DNA from 3 places in the Pseudomonas sp. FP2254 genome. Region 1 is predicted to be linked to each of the others. Evidence: riboswitches for the same ligand, from Rfam matches in the RefSeq annotation. Region 1 holds a riboswitch; each other region holds the start of a gene.
What was found. Region 1 has a riboswitch for cobalamin ahead of PSH94_RS11105 (CbtB domain-containing protein). Riboswitches for the same ligand answer to the same signal wherever they lie in the genome.

Region 1 (4,533 bases):
AAGTTCGGCGGCGGCTGCCAGGGCTGCGGCCAGGCCGACGTGACCTTGAAGGAAGGCATCGAGCGCACCTTGCTTGAGCGCATTCCGGAGCTCAAGGGCGTACGTGACGTGACTGACCACACGCAGAAAGAAAACGCCTACTACTGAGTAAGGTGTTCACTGCAAAAAAAACGGCGCCCCGTGAGCGCCGTTTTTTTATGTTTTAAATTCAGGTGGTTACGCTATATATCTCATAATTTGGATCAGGTAGTGCGAAGGCTTGCCTGGGATTCTGGCGAGTCAGCGTCGATATTCGTTTACTCAAGGTCCTCATCGGGGGCAAGCCCCCTCCCACAGTTAATCGCGTTCACTGGACGCTGCGAGGTTGCTTCATGTGGGAGGGGGCTTGCCCCCGATAGCGCCGGATCAGCAACCAAGCCGCCCACTGATACACCCCTATAAAAATAAATTAAATCAAAAGCTTATATCCAGTTGATAAAGTTATTTATCAAGGTCGATAAAGGTGCGCATGCCCGGCCCGATACAACGAAGATTCACTGAAACCGTCACTGGCCAGCACCCGGCCCACCACAATCAACGCCGTGCGCCGAAAACCTTTGGCGGCGACTTTCTCGGTGATATCCGCCAGCGTGCCCACCGCCCAATCCTGATCCGGCCAGGTCGCGCGATGCACCACGGCGATCGGGCAATCCGCGCCGTAATGCGGCAGCAGTTCAGCGACGATCTTTTCCAGATGGTTGACCCCCAGGTGAATCGCCATGGTGGTGCCATGTTGCGCCAGGCTGGCGAACTCCTCGCCGGCAGGCATGCGGGTCTTGCCGGCATAGCGCGTCAGAATCACGCTCTGGGCGATATCCGGCAGGGTCAGTTCGGCTTCCAGCAAGGCCGCGCAAGCGGCAACGGCGGTGACACCGGGGACGATCTGGAACGGGATGCCCAGCTCACGCAAGCAGCGAATCTGCTCGCCAATTGCCCCATACAGGCTGGGGTCGCCGGAATGTACCCGCGCCACATCGAAGCCTTTGGCGTGGGCGGTCTTGATCAGTTCGACGATCTGTTCCAAGTGCAGCTCAGCGCTGTTGACCACCTGTGAGGCCTGATGCCCCTCCAGCACCGCGGCCGGCACCAGCGAGCCGGCATAGATGATCACCGGGCAACTGCGGATCAATCGCTGGCCCTTGACGGTGATCAATTCCGGATCGCCGGGGCCGGCGCCGATAAAGTAGACGGTCATGGAGCGTTCCTGTGAAAAAACGGGCGAGCATGAAGATTACTCATGATCGGGGAGGGCGATTATCGGGTTTTTAACCCGTGCAGGCCAATGCCACGGTGGCGTGGGCATTTTTGCGGCGGGTGATCAGCAGCCTGGCAGGGGCGCCGCTGATCTGTTCGGCCGCCGCCAGCGCGGCGCTCTCGGCAATGCCGTAACAGCCGGTATGGGCAAAAGCCACAAGAGATTTGTGGCTCAGGCGCCCTTCATACGCCGCCAGATGTCGGGCGTTAAAGTCCAACAAGGGCAGGTTCAAGGCTGCGGCCAACGCCAGCAGCCCTGGTTCGGCCTGTTTCAGATCGATACTCGCCAGTGCGGCGAGCTGGCGGCGCTCGACGCCTGCTTCGACCAATGCCGCATCCAGCAACGCCAACAGAGTGTGCACCTCGCAACCTCGCTGGCAGCCCAGGCCGGCGACGAGGGTCATGCCGCGTAATGACTGTCGCCATGGCGACGGAACCACCACGCGCTGATCAGGCCCAGGGCCAGCCAGAACACCATGTTGGTCAGCTGCGAGGCGATCTTGAACTGCGCTTCCAGCGCCTGCGGCGCCAGCATCGAATGCACGGCCGGCTGTGGCGCGCCAATCACATGGGGCACCGCCAGGATCGCCACGCCCAGGACTTTGAGCAGCACATTGCGACCGAACACCAGCAAGGCGATGCCGACCGCAGTGGACGCGGCGGTGCCGATCCACCAGGTCTGGCGCAGCGCCAGGTCAGCCGCTGCGGTGCCCGGCAGTTCCGGCGGCAGGCCCAGGGTCGGCGCCAGCACGAAGGTTGCGTAACCGGCCAGGCCCCACAGCAGGCCCTGGGCGGTGCGCGTCGGGGCCCGCAGGGTGTAGAGACCGGCCAGCATCAAGGCAAAACCGACGGCCACCACCAAGTTGCCGGCGGTGGTCGACAGCACGCGCTGCCAGCCGTCTTCCGGCTCCCAGGCTTCGGCGTCGTGGGTGTGCGCGGCGGTGCCGGCGGCGTGTTCATGGGCTGCCGGTGCCTGCTCGAAAGTCTCAGCCTGCAAAATCAGCGGTGCCACCCAGAAGCTTTGCAGCAGGGTCAGCAGCAAGGCGGCCAGCAGGCCGGTGAACCCCGCGGTTTGCGCAATACGCTTGATCATCTCGGCAGGCCTCAGTGGCACGGGAACGCGGCGCTGTGGCGGGTATCGTGGGCGGCGTTGTGCACCGCCTCGATGTGCGAGAAACCGGCGAAATACACCAGGCATGCGCCAAGGATCGACGCACCGATGGCGGCGGTCAGGCGTTGGCTCAGGGTAGTGGTGCCGCTGACGGCGGGCGAGGTGCTGCTGATGATCGACATGGCGCGTCCCTTTCAAGTGTCTGGGGTGGAGACGTGCGCATGAAAACCCCGCGAGCCGGGCTCGCAAGGTTTAAACAGCGCCCGCCCACCGCGGGTTTGTTATCTGATTTTTTCGGGCCGGTCTCCGGGCTTGCGAGGGGGCTCTGCCAGGAACCCTTAAAGCGTCGCCTTCCCATGCTCAAGCACAGTGGCCGTGACGCTTCGCTCGCTTACCGTTGCGGGGGCAGCACCGGACTTTTCACGCAGGCATCAACCTGGCGAATCACCGGTTTCCCGTTTCACCCTGTGAAGGGCACCCGAAACAAGATGTGTAGGAGAGCATGGGTGGCGGACGGTAGTCAAATGCGACCAGCCCCTGTAGCCTTGCACCCTCGAGGTTCTTCGGCCCAGGCCGAAGCTAAGAAGGGAACGCGGTCAAAGCCGCGGCTGCCCCCGCAACTGTGAAGGGTTCAGTTGACTGCCATGCCACTGCCATCAGGCGGGAAGGCGCAGTCGGCGCCGGTCGCAAGACCTGCACGCCCCAAGCCAGGAGACCTGCCTCGGCACCGATTTTCAATTCAACCGGGCGGGGTGATCCGGTGACGAAATCTGCTGCTGCGCGCCTGCGCAGGGCCATCGTCCCGTCTGCCCGCCCCCAAGGGCATCCGATGAAAACACTGGCCAAACTCCCCGTCACCATCGTTACCGGCTTTCTCGGCTCGGGCAAAACGACCTTGCTGCGCCATATGCTCGACAACGCCCAGGGCCGTCGCATTGCGGTGATCGTCAACGAGTTCGGCGAGCTGGGCATCGACGGCGAGATCCTCAAACAGTGCTCCATCGGTTGCACCGAAGAAGAAGCCAACGGCCGCGTGTACGAGCTGGCCAACGGCTGCCTGTGCTGCACGGTGCAGGAAGAATTCTTCCCGGTGATGCGCGAACTGGTTGCCCGTCGCGGCGACCTCGACCATATCCTGATCGAAACCTCGGGCCTGGCCCTGCCAAAACCCTTGGTCCAGGCCTTCCAGTGGCCGGAAATCCGCAGCGCCTGCACGGTGGATGCGGTCATCACCGTGGTCGACAGCCCGGCCGTGGCCGCCGGCACTTTTGCCGCGTTCCCGGATCAGGTCGACGCCCAGCGCAAGCTCGACCCGAACCTGGACCACGAATCGCCGCTGCACGAACTGTTCGCCGACCAACTGGCCAGCGCCGACCTGGTGATCCTCAATAAATGTGACCTGATCAGTCCCGATGACCTGGCCCGTGTGCGCCTGGAAGTCGCCGAAGAACTGCCGCCGGCGGTGAAGATTGTCGAAGCCAGCAGCGGTCGCCTGCCTTTGGAGGTGCTGATCGGTCTGGGCGCAGGCTCCGAGGAACACATCGACGCCCGTCACAGCCATCACGATCACCACCACGACGGTGAAGACGATCATGATCACGACGCGTTCGACTCCATCTCCATCGATCTGCCCCAGGCCGACGAAGCGCTGCTGCTCGATGCCTTGACGCAACTGGTGGTGCAACACGGCATCCTGCGCGTCAAAGGCTTTGCCGCCATTCCCAACAAACCGATGCGCCTGTTGATCCAAGGCGTGGGTACGCGTTTCGACAAGCATTTCGATCGCGCCTGGACAGCCGACGAACCGCGCATCACGCGCCTGGTGCTGATCGGTCAGGACCTGGACGCGGCGGGCCTTGAAGCGCACCTGCGCGCCGCGCTCAGCGTTTAACCCATGCACCTGCTCAGGACTCAGCCCGGTGGTTTCGTCGCGGACGACAATATCGCCGACCTTGGCCAAACGCCCGCCGAGCTGGTGGTCCTGTGCAGCGGCGATTCCAGCCTGGCGCTGCTGGCCGAAGCGGCCCGGCAGCTGCCCGACGATTACCCGAGCCTGCGCCTGGCCAACCCCATGCAGGTGCAGAACCATGCCTCGGTGGACCTGTATGTCGACGAGGTGCTGCGCCACG
Region 2 (4,533 bases), 1.5 Mb from region 1:
ACCCAGCCCATGCCCAGCCCTTCGACGCGGGCCGCCAGCCACAGGTTCTGGATCGCACAGGACAGGGAAGCCATGTCCATTTCCGGCAAGGTGCGGCGACCGAAGATATGCCGCTCACGATCCTCCATCAGCGCCGCCACCAGGACTTCGGCGCAGTCGTGGATGCCTTCGACCTTGAGCTGCATGAACTCGTCAGAACGCTCGCCGAGCGCTTCGGCGGTGCGCACGCGTTCTTCCTCCACCAATTGTTGAATCTGCCCACGCAACACGCGGTCGCTGATGCGGATAAAACGCCACGGCTGCATCAGGCCGACACTCGGCGCCTGGTGCGCGGCCTGGAGCAGGCGCTGCAGCAATTGGGGAGCGACGGTGCCACCGGTGAAGTGGCGCATGTCGCGGCGCTCAGCGATGGCGCGGTAGACGGCGTCGCGGTCGGCCTGGGGGAAAGCGTTGTCGGTCATGACCCTATCGGGGGCAAGCCCCCTCCCACAGTGGAGGGGGTTTCAGCCAGGTCCGGGGCAAACAAGGCGGCGACCGCCGTCGGATTCGACGGGAAATAGAAGTGTACGTAAGAGGCAGTCATCCGCCCCTGTCGGAAGACTGCCTCGGCACCGCGCCCACCGTTCGGGCTTTGGCCACGGGCAATCGGCTGCCACTCCGTGCTGGTCAGGGAATGATGGTAGGTATGGCCACGCAGTACGCCTTCGGGCAATTCGACGCTTTGCAGGGCCAGGGCGGCGAGTTTTTTCTGCATGACGGCATCGCCCTGCAGCAGGCCGACCAGTTCGGCTCGATTGCCGTCGACATCGGTGAGCGAGTCCAGCAGATACAACATGCCGCCGCACTCGGCGAGCAACGGTTTGCCGGCCGCGTGGTGGGCGCGGATCGCGGCCAGCATCGGGGTGTTTTGCGCCAGGGCCTGATGATGCAGCTCCGGGTAACCGCCGGGCAGGTAGAGACTGTCGGCGTCGGGCAGTGCGCGGTCGTGGATCGGCGAGAAGAAGTGCAACACGGCGCCCATCGCCCGTAGGAGGTCGAGGCTGGCGCCGTAGGTAAACGCGAAAGCTTCGTCGCGGGCCACGGCGATGCGCACACCGGCCAGCAACGGCTCGGCTTCCACGATCGTCGGCGCGGCGAAAGTGACCGGCGGCGGCACCGCGACTTCGCAACTGCTGCCCAGGGCTTGGGCGGCAGCGTCCAGGCGCAGGTCGAGGTCATTCAGTTCGCTGGCCTGCACCAGCCCCAGGTGACGGCTGGGCAGCTCGATCCCGGTTTCGCGGGACAGCGCGCCGTACCAGCGCAGGCCTTCGGTAAGGCTGCCTTCGAGCAGTTGCGCATGGCGCAGGGTGCCGACACGGTTGGCCAGCACCCCGGCGAACGGCAGGTCCGGCTGGTAGCGCGCCAGGCCCAGGGCCAGGGCGCCGAAGGTCTGGGCCATGGCGGTGCCGTCGATCACACCCAGCACCGGCACGCCGAAATGCCGGGCCAGGTCGGCGCTCGAAGGTGTGCCGTCGAACAGGCCCATCACGCCTTCGATCAGGATCAAGTCGGCCTCGCCGGCGGCTTCCCACAGCAGACGGCGACTTTCCTGCTCGCCCACCATCCACATGTCCAATTGGTACACCGGCGCACCGCTGGCGCGCTCGTGGATCATCGGGTCCAGGAAGTCCGGGCCGCATTTGAACACGCGCACCTTGCGCCCCAGGTTGCGATGCAAACGGGCCAGCGCGGCGGTGACCGTGGTTTTGCCCTGGCCGGACGCCGGTGCGGCGATCAGAACCGCCGGGCAATGACGGGGCTGATTCAAAGTTCGACGCCTTTCTGTGCCTTGATACCGGCCTGGAAGGCATGTTTGAGCATGCCCATTTCGGTGACGGTGTCGCCCATCTCGATCATTTCGGGCTTGGCGCCACGGCCGGTGACCACCACGTGCTGCATCGGAGGGCGGGCTTGCAGGTCACTGAGCACTTGGTCCAGGTCGAGATAACCGTGCTTGAGGGCGATGTTCAGTTCGTCCAGCACCACCAGGCCGATGGCAGGGTCTTGCAGCATCGCGCGGGACACGGCCCAAGCGGCCTCGGCGGCGGCGATGTCGCGTTGGCGGTCCTGGGTTTCCCAGGTGAAGCCTTCGCCCATGACGTGAAAGCGCACTTGTTCGGGGAAGCGTCGGAAGAACAACTCTTCGCCTGTGCTGTGGCGGCCCTTGATGAACTGCACCACGCCGCATTGCATGCCGTGGCCCATGGCCCGGGCCAGCATGCCGAAGGCCGAGCTGCTCTTGCCTTTGCCATTGCCGGTCAGTACCAGCAGCAAACCGCACTGATTGGGGGAATTGGCGATGCGCTCGTCGATCACGGCTTTTTTGCGCAGCATGCGCGCCAGGTGGCGTTCGTCGCGGTCGGGGGAATCGGTCATGGCAGCTCTCCGTTGGGGCTGGACAAAAACGGCGGGCAGGAAAAAACACAATCAGACAGCCAAGCATCGCCCACCGTGATGCTGTTGAATGGTCCAGGCCGGTCTCCGGGCTCATAAGTGGCCGTACCCTGGCGAACCAGGAGCGGACCCACGCTGCGCCTTCCCATATCGCACGCGATACAGTGGCCAAAGGCAGCGTCTTGACTCATTTACCGTTGCGGGGGCAGCGCCGGAATTGCGGCAGCACTGTGTATAAGTGCGCTCACTCACCGGCTTCCCTGTTTCACTCCGTCGACCCTTGGGTCACAGAGCACCTGAAACAAGCCGCGAAGGTTAGTGGGTTGGGGGTGGAGCGTCAATTAAAGCCGGCCTTGTACTTGAACCATCGTACCCGCGCCCTCCTCTATCCCTACAGGTATCAAGGAGAACACCATGCGTAAAACCAGACTCGCCTTACTGATCATGCTCGCCGGCACTCTTGCCGCCTGTGGCGAAAGCTCCACGTTGCAGATCAGCGACGGCACCGGGCCATCGCCTAAGCTGCCGGAACCGAACAAGACGCTGATCCCCACCGTCAATATCGCCCCTGCCATCGGCTGGCCCGAGGGCGTCCAGCCCACCGCAGCACCCGGCCTGCAGGTGAGTGCTTTTGCCGAAGGCCTGGACCACCCGCGCTGGCTGTACGTATTGCCCAATGGCGACGTGCTGGTAGCTGAAACCAATGCACCGCCCAAGCCGGACGATTCGAAGGGTGTGCGTGGCTGGGTAATGGAAAAAGTCATGAGTCGCGCAGGCGCCGGTGTACCCAGCCCGAACCGCATCACCCTGCTGCGCGATGCCGACCACGACGGCGTGGCCGAAACCCGTACGGTGTTCCTGGAGAACCTCAATTCGCCGTTCGGCATGACGCTGGTGGGCAATGACTTGTACGTGGCCGACTCGGACAAACTGCTGCGTTTCCCCTACCAGCCAGGTGAAACCGCGATCAAGCAAGCCGGCACTAAAGTCGTGGACCTGCCGGGCGGCCCGCTGAATCACCATTGGACGAAAAACGTGGTGGCCAGCAAGGATGGCAACCAGTTGTATGTGAGTGTGGGCTCCAACAGCAACGTCGGCGAAAACGGCCTGGAGGCCGAACAGGGCCGCGCCGCGATCTGGGAAGTCGACCGCGCCAGCGGCCAGCACCGCCTCTTCGCCTCAGGCTTGCGCAACCCCAACGGCATGGCGTGGGAACCCCAGAGCGGCAAGTTGTGGACCGCAGTGAATGAGCGCGACGAAATTGGCAGCGACCTGGTGCCGGACTACATCACCTCGGTCAAGGACGGCGCTTTCTATGGCTGGCCTTTCAGCTACTACGGCCAGCACGTGGACGAACGCGTCACGCCGCAGAACCCGGATCTGGTGGCCAAGGCCATCGCCCCGGATTACGCGGTAGGGCCACATACCGCCTCTCTGGGCCTGACCTTCGCCGACGGCAGCAAGTTGCCAGCCGCCTACAGCAACGGCGCCTTTATCGGCCAGCACGGCTCGTGGAACCGCAAACCCCACAGCGGCTACAAAGTGATCTTCGTGCCATTCGAGGGCGGCCAGCCCAAAGGGCAACCGCTGGATGTACTGACCGGCTTCCTCGATAAAGATGAGAAAGCCATGGGCCGGCCGGTGGGCGTGGTGATTGATCGGCAAGGCGATTTGCTGGTGGCCGATGATGCCGGGAATAAGGTGTGGCGGGTGTCGGCCGCTCGATAGGCGCTGTGAAAAACTGTGGGAGGGCGTTGCACCCTCCCACAGCGGATTCAGGGATTGCGCGCCAAATGCTCAGCCGGCAATACGCGTTTGGCACTCAAGTAAGCATTCTGCCAATACGCCTTGGACAAGGTGTCCAGCTTTACCGTGCCGCCGGTTTGCGGGGCGTGCACAAAGCGGCCCTCGCCCACGTAGATGCCGGCATGGCTGACTTGGGAGCCTGCGCCGGTGGCAAAGAACAACAGATCACCGGTCTGCAGGTTCTGCGCGCTGACGTCCTGCGCACGCATGCCGATCAGCTCTCGGGTAGTGCGAGGCAGGGAAATGCCGGCGGCGTCGCGGAACACGAAGCCGATCAGGCCGCTGCAATCAAAG
Region 3 (4,533 bases), 1.3 Mb from region 1:
CGGCAGCGCTTGCACGCCTTTGAGGATCGCCAGTTGGTGCTGGATGTCCAGGTGATTGGTCGGTTCGTCCAGCAGCAGGATCCGGGGCCGTTGCGCCAGGGCGCGGGCGATGTGTACGCGTTGGCGTTCGCCGCCGGACAGGCTGCGCCAGGCGCGCTGGCTCAGGTGGGTGGCGTCCACGTCGACGAGGGCCTGGCGCACGATGGCGTCGTCCTCGGCGGCCCACGGGCTCAGCGCCGACAGCCAGGGCGTGCGGCCCAGGGCCACGGCGTCGAACACGCGAATGGCGTCGTCGGTGTCGGCCTGCTGTTCCACCACCGCCAGTTGCTGGGCGATGGCGCGGCGCGACAGGTCGCCCAGGCGCTGTTCGCCCAAGCGTACTTCGCCCCTGGACGGCGTGCGCAGGCCGGCGAGCAATTTGAGCAGGGTGGACTTGCCGGAGCCGTTCGGGCCGACGATGCCCAGGGTTTCACCCAAAGCCACCTGCAGATCGATCCCGCGCAGCAGCTCGGCGTCACGCACCTTGAAGCCCAGCGCCGTGCAGCTCAACACCGTCATCGCGCGTTCCTCCGGCCGACCAGGATCAGCGCAAACACCGGCGCACCCACCAGCGCCGTGACCACGCCGACCGGAATCACCTGGCCTTTGATCAAGGTGCGCGACAGCACATCGGCGGCGATCAGAAACAACGCGCCGCCCAACGCACTGGCTGGCAGCAGGCGCGAGTGTCCGGTGCCGAGCAGCAGGCGCACGGCGTGGGGGATCACCAGGCCGACAAAGCCGATGGAACCCACAATCGACACCATCACCGCCGTGACCAGCGCCGCGCAGCCCACCAGCACGATCTGCACCCGCCGCACCGGGATGCCCAGGGACGCCGCCGAGTCGCTGCCGAAGGTGAACGCATCCAGCGCGCGACGATGCCACAGGCACACCGCCAACCCCAGCAGCGCGACCGGCACCGCCAGCCACACCGACGGCCAGCGCACGCCGCTGAGGTTGCCCAGCAGCCAGAACAGAATGCCGCGCGCCTGTTCGGAACTGGCCGATTTGGTGATCAGGTACGCGGTAAGGGCATTGAACAGCTGCGAGCCGGCAATGCCCGCGAGGATGATCTGGCCGGTGCCGCTGGACGAACCGCTGGCGCGCGCAAGCAGAATCACCAGGGCAAATGCCGCCATCGCGCCGACGAATGCGCCGGCCGAGAGCGACACCAGTCCACCGCCCACGCCCATCAGCGCCACCAGCACCGCGCCGGTCGAGGCGCCGGCGCTGATGCCCAGCAAGTACGGGTCGGCCAACGGATTACGCAGCAGCGATTGCAGGATCACCCCGCACGTGGCCAGCCCCGCACCACAGGCGGCGGCGACCAGGGCGCGGGTCAGGCGGTAGTTCCACACCACGCCTTCATCAATGGGGTCGAGCACATAACCGGCGTGCCACAGTTTGTTGGCGAGCACCTGCAACACCACCTGGGGTTCGATGGCGGTTTCGCCGATGGCTACCCCGGCGAGTACCGCAGCGAGCAGCAGCGCCAGGGCGAGGAGGGTGCGCAGCAGGCTGGCAGTCATTGCGGCAGGTCGTAGCCGTCGATGGCGCCGGCCAGCTGTTCCAGGCCATCGAAGGTGCGTACGCTGGCCTGCAAGGCCAGGGCGTCGAGGATGATAATGCGGTTATGTTTGACCGCGTCCATGTTGCGCGTGACCGGGTCGCTGCGCAGGAAAGCGAGTTTCTTTTCATGGTCGTCGGCGGGGTAGCGACGGCGGTCCATGCGGGCGATCACCAGAAAGGTCGGGTTGGCCTTGGCGATGGTTTCCCAGCCGACGGCGGGCCACTCTTCGTCGGACTGCACCACGTTGCGCAGGCCCAAGGTTTGCAGCATGAACTCGGGCACGCCCTTGTGCCCGGCCACGTACGGGTCGCTGGCCATCTCGGAACTGGAGAACCACACCAGCGCGCTGGCCTGCTTGAGGCCCTTGCCCTGGGCCGTGGCGACGGCCTTGGCCAGGCGCGCCTTGAGGCTGTCGTTCAGTTGCTGGCCACGGTCTTGGACGTCGAAGATGGCCGCCAATTGGCTGATGCTTTTGTAAATGGTGTCGATGCGAAACGGCTCCAGCCGCGTGCCGTCAGCGCCCACCAGGTTGTCCTTGCCTTCGCAGTCGGAGGGCAGCAGGTAAGTCGGGATGTTCAGCTCATGAAACTGTTCGCGGGTGCCCACCACGCCCTGGGGGCCGACCACCCATTCCAGCTCGGCGGCCACCAGTTGCGGACGCTTGGCGATCACCGCCTCGAAGCTCGGTTCGTTATTGGCCAGGCGCTCGATGGTGTCGTTCTGCGCCTTGAACTGCGGCAGCACCGGGTTGAACCACAGCGACGTGCCGACCACCTTGTCGCCCACACCGAGGGTGTAAAGCATCTCGGTGGCGGTCTGGCCGATGGTCACGCTGCGCGCGGGCGCCTGGGCAAAGGTCAGCGTGCTGCCGCAGTTCTGCACCGTCAGCGGGTAGTGAGTGGGCGCGGCGTGAGCCAGGGTGGCCAGGCCGAAGCCGGCGAGCAGGGCGGTAGCGCGTGGCAGCATGGGGCGTTCTCCGTGTGGACCGTACGTGCAACGGGGGAGGTACGCTCATGGAAACACGCCCTTGAACACCGGCGCCAAGGGCCGGGCAAGGAGGTCCTTCCCGGACACCCCGCCGGTTAGTGATCTTGCTGGGCCGGCAGGTCTCCTGACTGATGCGTCATCGCCACGCTCCAGCCTTCCCGGACGCGTCCAGTGGCAGTGGGGAGCAGGCTCGGCACCTACAGTTGCGGGGGCAGTTCCGATTGGCGCGGGTGTACCGCGCTTCGGATTCCCTATTAGTCCCGTTCGGGAACCGGCGCGGTATGGTAGTCGATCAGGGCGAGGCGATATAGCCCGAAGAGCGCCCGGTCACAGACGAATGTCCTGCGGGCCGCGGATCAACGTCTCGATTCGCGTGCCGGTGGCGCGCTCTTCGTTGCTGAAACCGTCATAGTCGGCCAGGTTGGCGAAGCGGATACCGGTCAGTTGTTCGATCTGGATCACACTGCGTCGGTAGGTGCGCAGTGGGCCGAACACCAGATCGAGCTGCCCCAGCTCACGGCTTTGGTCGATCATGTAGGCGCTGGCGGAAGGCTTGCCGTCGTCGCCCAGATAGGCCACCACTTTCCAGAAGGCCTTGGGGATTTTAACGCCACGGTAGACGCGGTCGTCGTCGGCGAACAACGGGCCGGTGAATACTGTCGCCCGGGCTTTCCAGCGCTGGGTGTTGTCCAGGATGTAGTCCTCCAGTTCCAGCCAGGTCTTCTGGTTGAAGCCGCTCATTTGCGGTGAGCAGTTGGTGAAATGGAAGGTGTCGAAATTGGCCGTGTTCGCCTCGTCGCCCCAATTGGGGTCCTGGCGCCGCACCAGGTGGCCACGGTCCAGGCCGTTGCCGGCATAAAGGTCTTCGCCGATCTGCGCGGCGATCGGCAGGCGGCCATCGTAGGCCCAGGTATCGTTGCTGCGCACGATATCCACATGGTGTTCGCCGTCGATATTGACGCCCACATAAAGTGCCAGTCGCCGCGAGCGCGACAGGGTGATCGAAAAATGCGTGTAGTCCAGGCGCCCGGGCTGCACGTCGTCGGCGATTGAATCGTCGACCGTGGGCCACGGCACCGCGAAGCTGCTGAGAAAGTCCTCGGCATAACCGCGACGGTCCTTGAAGTCTTTGGCGGCGGTGACACGCGCGGTCGCGGCCCTGGCCTCAAGGAGGCTCGGGCCGGGCGCGACCAGTGGGCGCAGGTCGGCGAGGCGTGGGCGGTGTGACAGGTCGATTGTGGCTTTACGTGCGGGCATGAGCGATTCCTTGCGGGCCTTGGGTAAATACTACTGCAACACAGATTCATGACAATTTGGGCCAGGCAGTGTCCGCAAGGCTATGCTGGAACGGTCAACCGGATATTCACCACACGCCTTATGGAGCAAGCCTATGTGTGTTCACCCTAGCCGCAATCCGATTTTCTGCCTGATCCCGCCGTACATGCTCGACCAGATCGCACGCCACGGCGATAAAGCGCAACGGGAAAATGCCCTGCGCACGCGTGCCAAGGACAGCACATTCCGTTCGCTGCGCATGCTTGCAGTGCCTGCCAAAGGCCCGGCGCACATGGCGCTGGCCATGGGCGCGGGTAAAAGGCGGTCGATCTACACCGCCGAAGGCTCCGATAGCCTGCCGGGCAAGCTGGTCCGAGGCGAAGGGCAGCCCGCCAGTGGCGATGCGGCCGTGGACGAAGCCTACGACGGCCTGGGCGCCACCTTCGATTTTTTCGATGAGGTATTCGACCGCAATTCCATCGATGACGCCGGCATGGCCCTGGACGCCACGGTTCACTTTGGCAAGGATTACAACAACGCATTCTGGAATTCGGCCCAGATGGTATTTGGCGATGGCGACCAGCAGTTGTTCAACCGCTTCACCGTGGCGCTCGATGTGATTGGTCATGAGCTGGCCCATGGTGTCACCGAAGATGAAG

Region 2: it holds a riboswitch for cobalamin, as region 1 does, so the genes downstream of both, cobO (cob(I)yrinic acid a,c-diamide adenosyltransferase) here and PSH94_RS11105 (CbtB domain-containing protein) in region 1, are expected to answer to the same signal.
Region 3: it holds a riboswitch for cobalamin, as region 1 does, so the genes downstream of both, PSH94_RS16825 (ABC transporter substrate-binding protein) here and PSH94_RS11105 (CbtB domain-containing protein) in region 1, are expected to answer to the same signal.

What each region holds. Positions count from the first base shown of each region.
Region 1 covers NZ_CP117444.1:2,410,607-2,415,139, forward strand. Annotated here, with positions in the region: gene nfuA (Fe-S biogenesis protein NfuA) at 1-147, shown strand, start outside; gene cobM (precorrin-4 C(11)-methyltransferase) at 488-1,234, opposite strand; gene PSH94_RS11095 (cobalamin biosynthesis protein) at 1,305-1,697, opposite strand; gene PSH94_RS11100 (CbtA family protein) at 1,694-2,386, opposite strand; gene PSH94_RS11105 (CbtB domain-containing protein) at 2,398-2,586, opposite strand; cobalamin riboswitch at 2,684-2,901, opposite strand; cobalamin riboswitch at 2,944-3,143, shown strand; gene cobW (cobalamin biosynthesis protein CobW) at 3,234-4,295, shown strand; gene cobN (cobaltochelatase subunit CobN) at 4,299-4,533, shown strand, end outside.
Region 2 covers NZ_CP117444.1:3,935,853-3,940,385, forward strand. Annotated here, with positions in the region: gene bluB (5,6-dimethylbenzimidazole synthase) at 1-461, opposite strand, end outside; gene PSH94_RS18030 (cobyrinate a,c-diamide synthase) at 458-1,807, opposite strand; gene cobO (cob(I)yrinic acid a,c-diamide adenosyltransferase) at 1,804-2,415, opposite strand; cobalamin riboswitch at 2,494-2,748, opposite strand; gene PSH94_RS18040 (sorbosone dehydrogenase family protein) at 2,848-4,161, shown strand; gene PSH94_RS18045 (C40 family peptidase) at 4,209-4,533, opposite strand, start outside.
Region 3 covers NZ_CP117444.1:3,663,124-3,667,656, reverse strand. Annotated here, with positions in the region: gene PSH94_RS16835 (ABC transporter ATP-binding protein) at 1-558, opposite strand, end outside; gene PSH94_RS16830 (iron ABC transporter permease) at 555-1,559, opposite strand; gene PSH94_RS16825 (ABC transporter substrate-binding protein) at 1,568-2,578, opposite strand; cobalamin riboswitch at 2,696-2,890, opposite strand; gene PSH94_RS16820 (DNA/RNA non-specific endonuclease) at 2,927-3,856, opposite strand; gene PSH94_RS16815 (M4 family metallopeptidase) at 3,990-4,533, shown strand, end outside.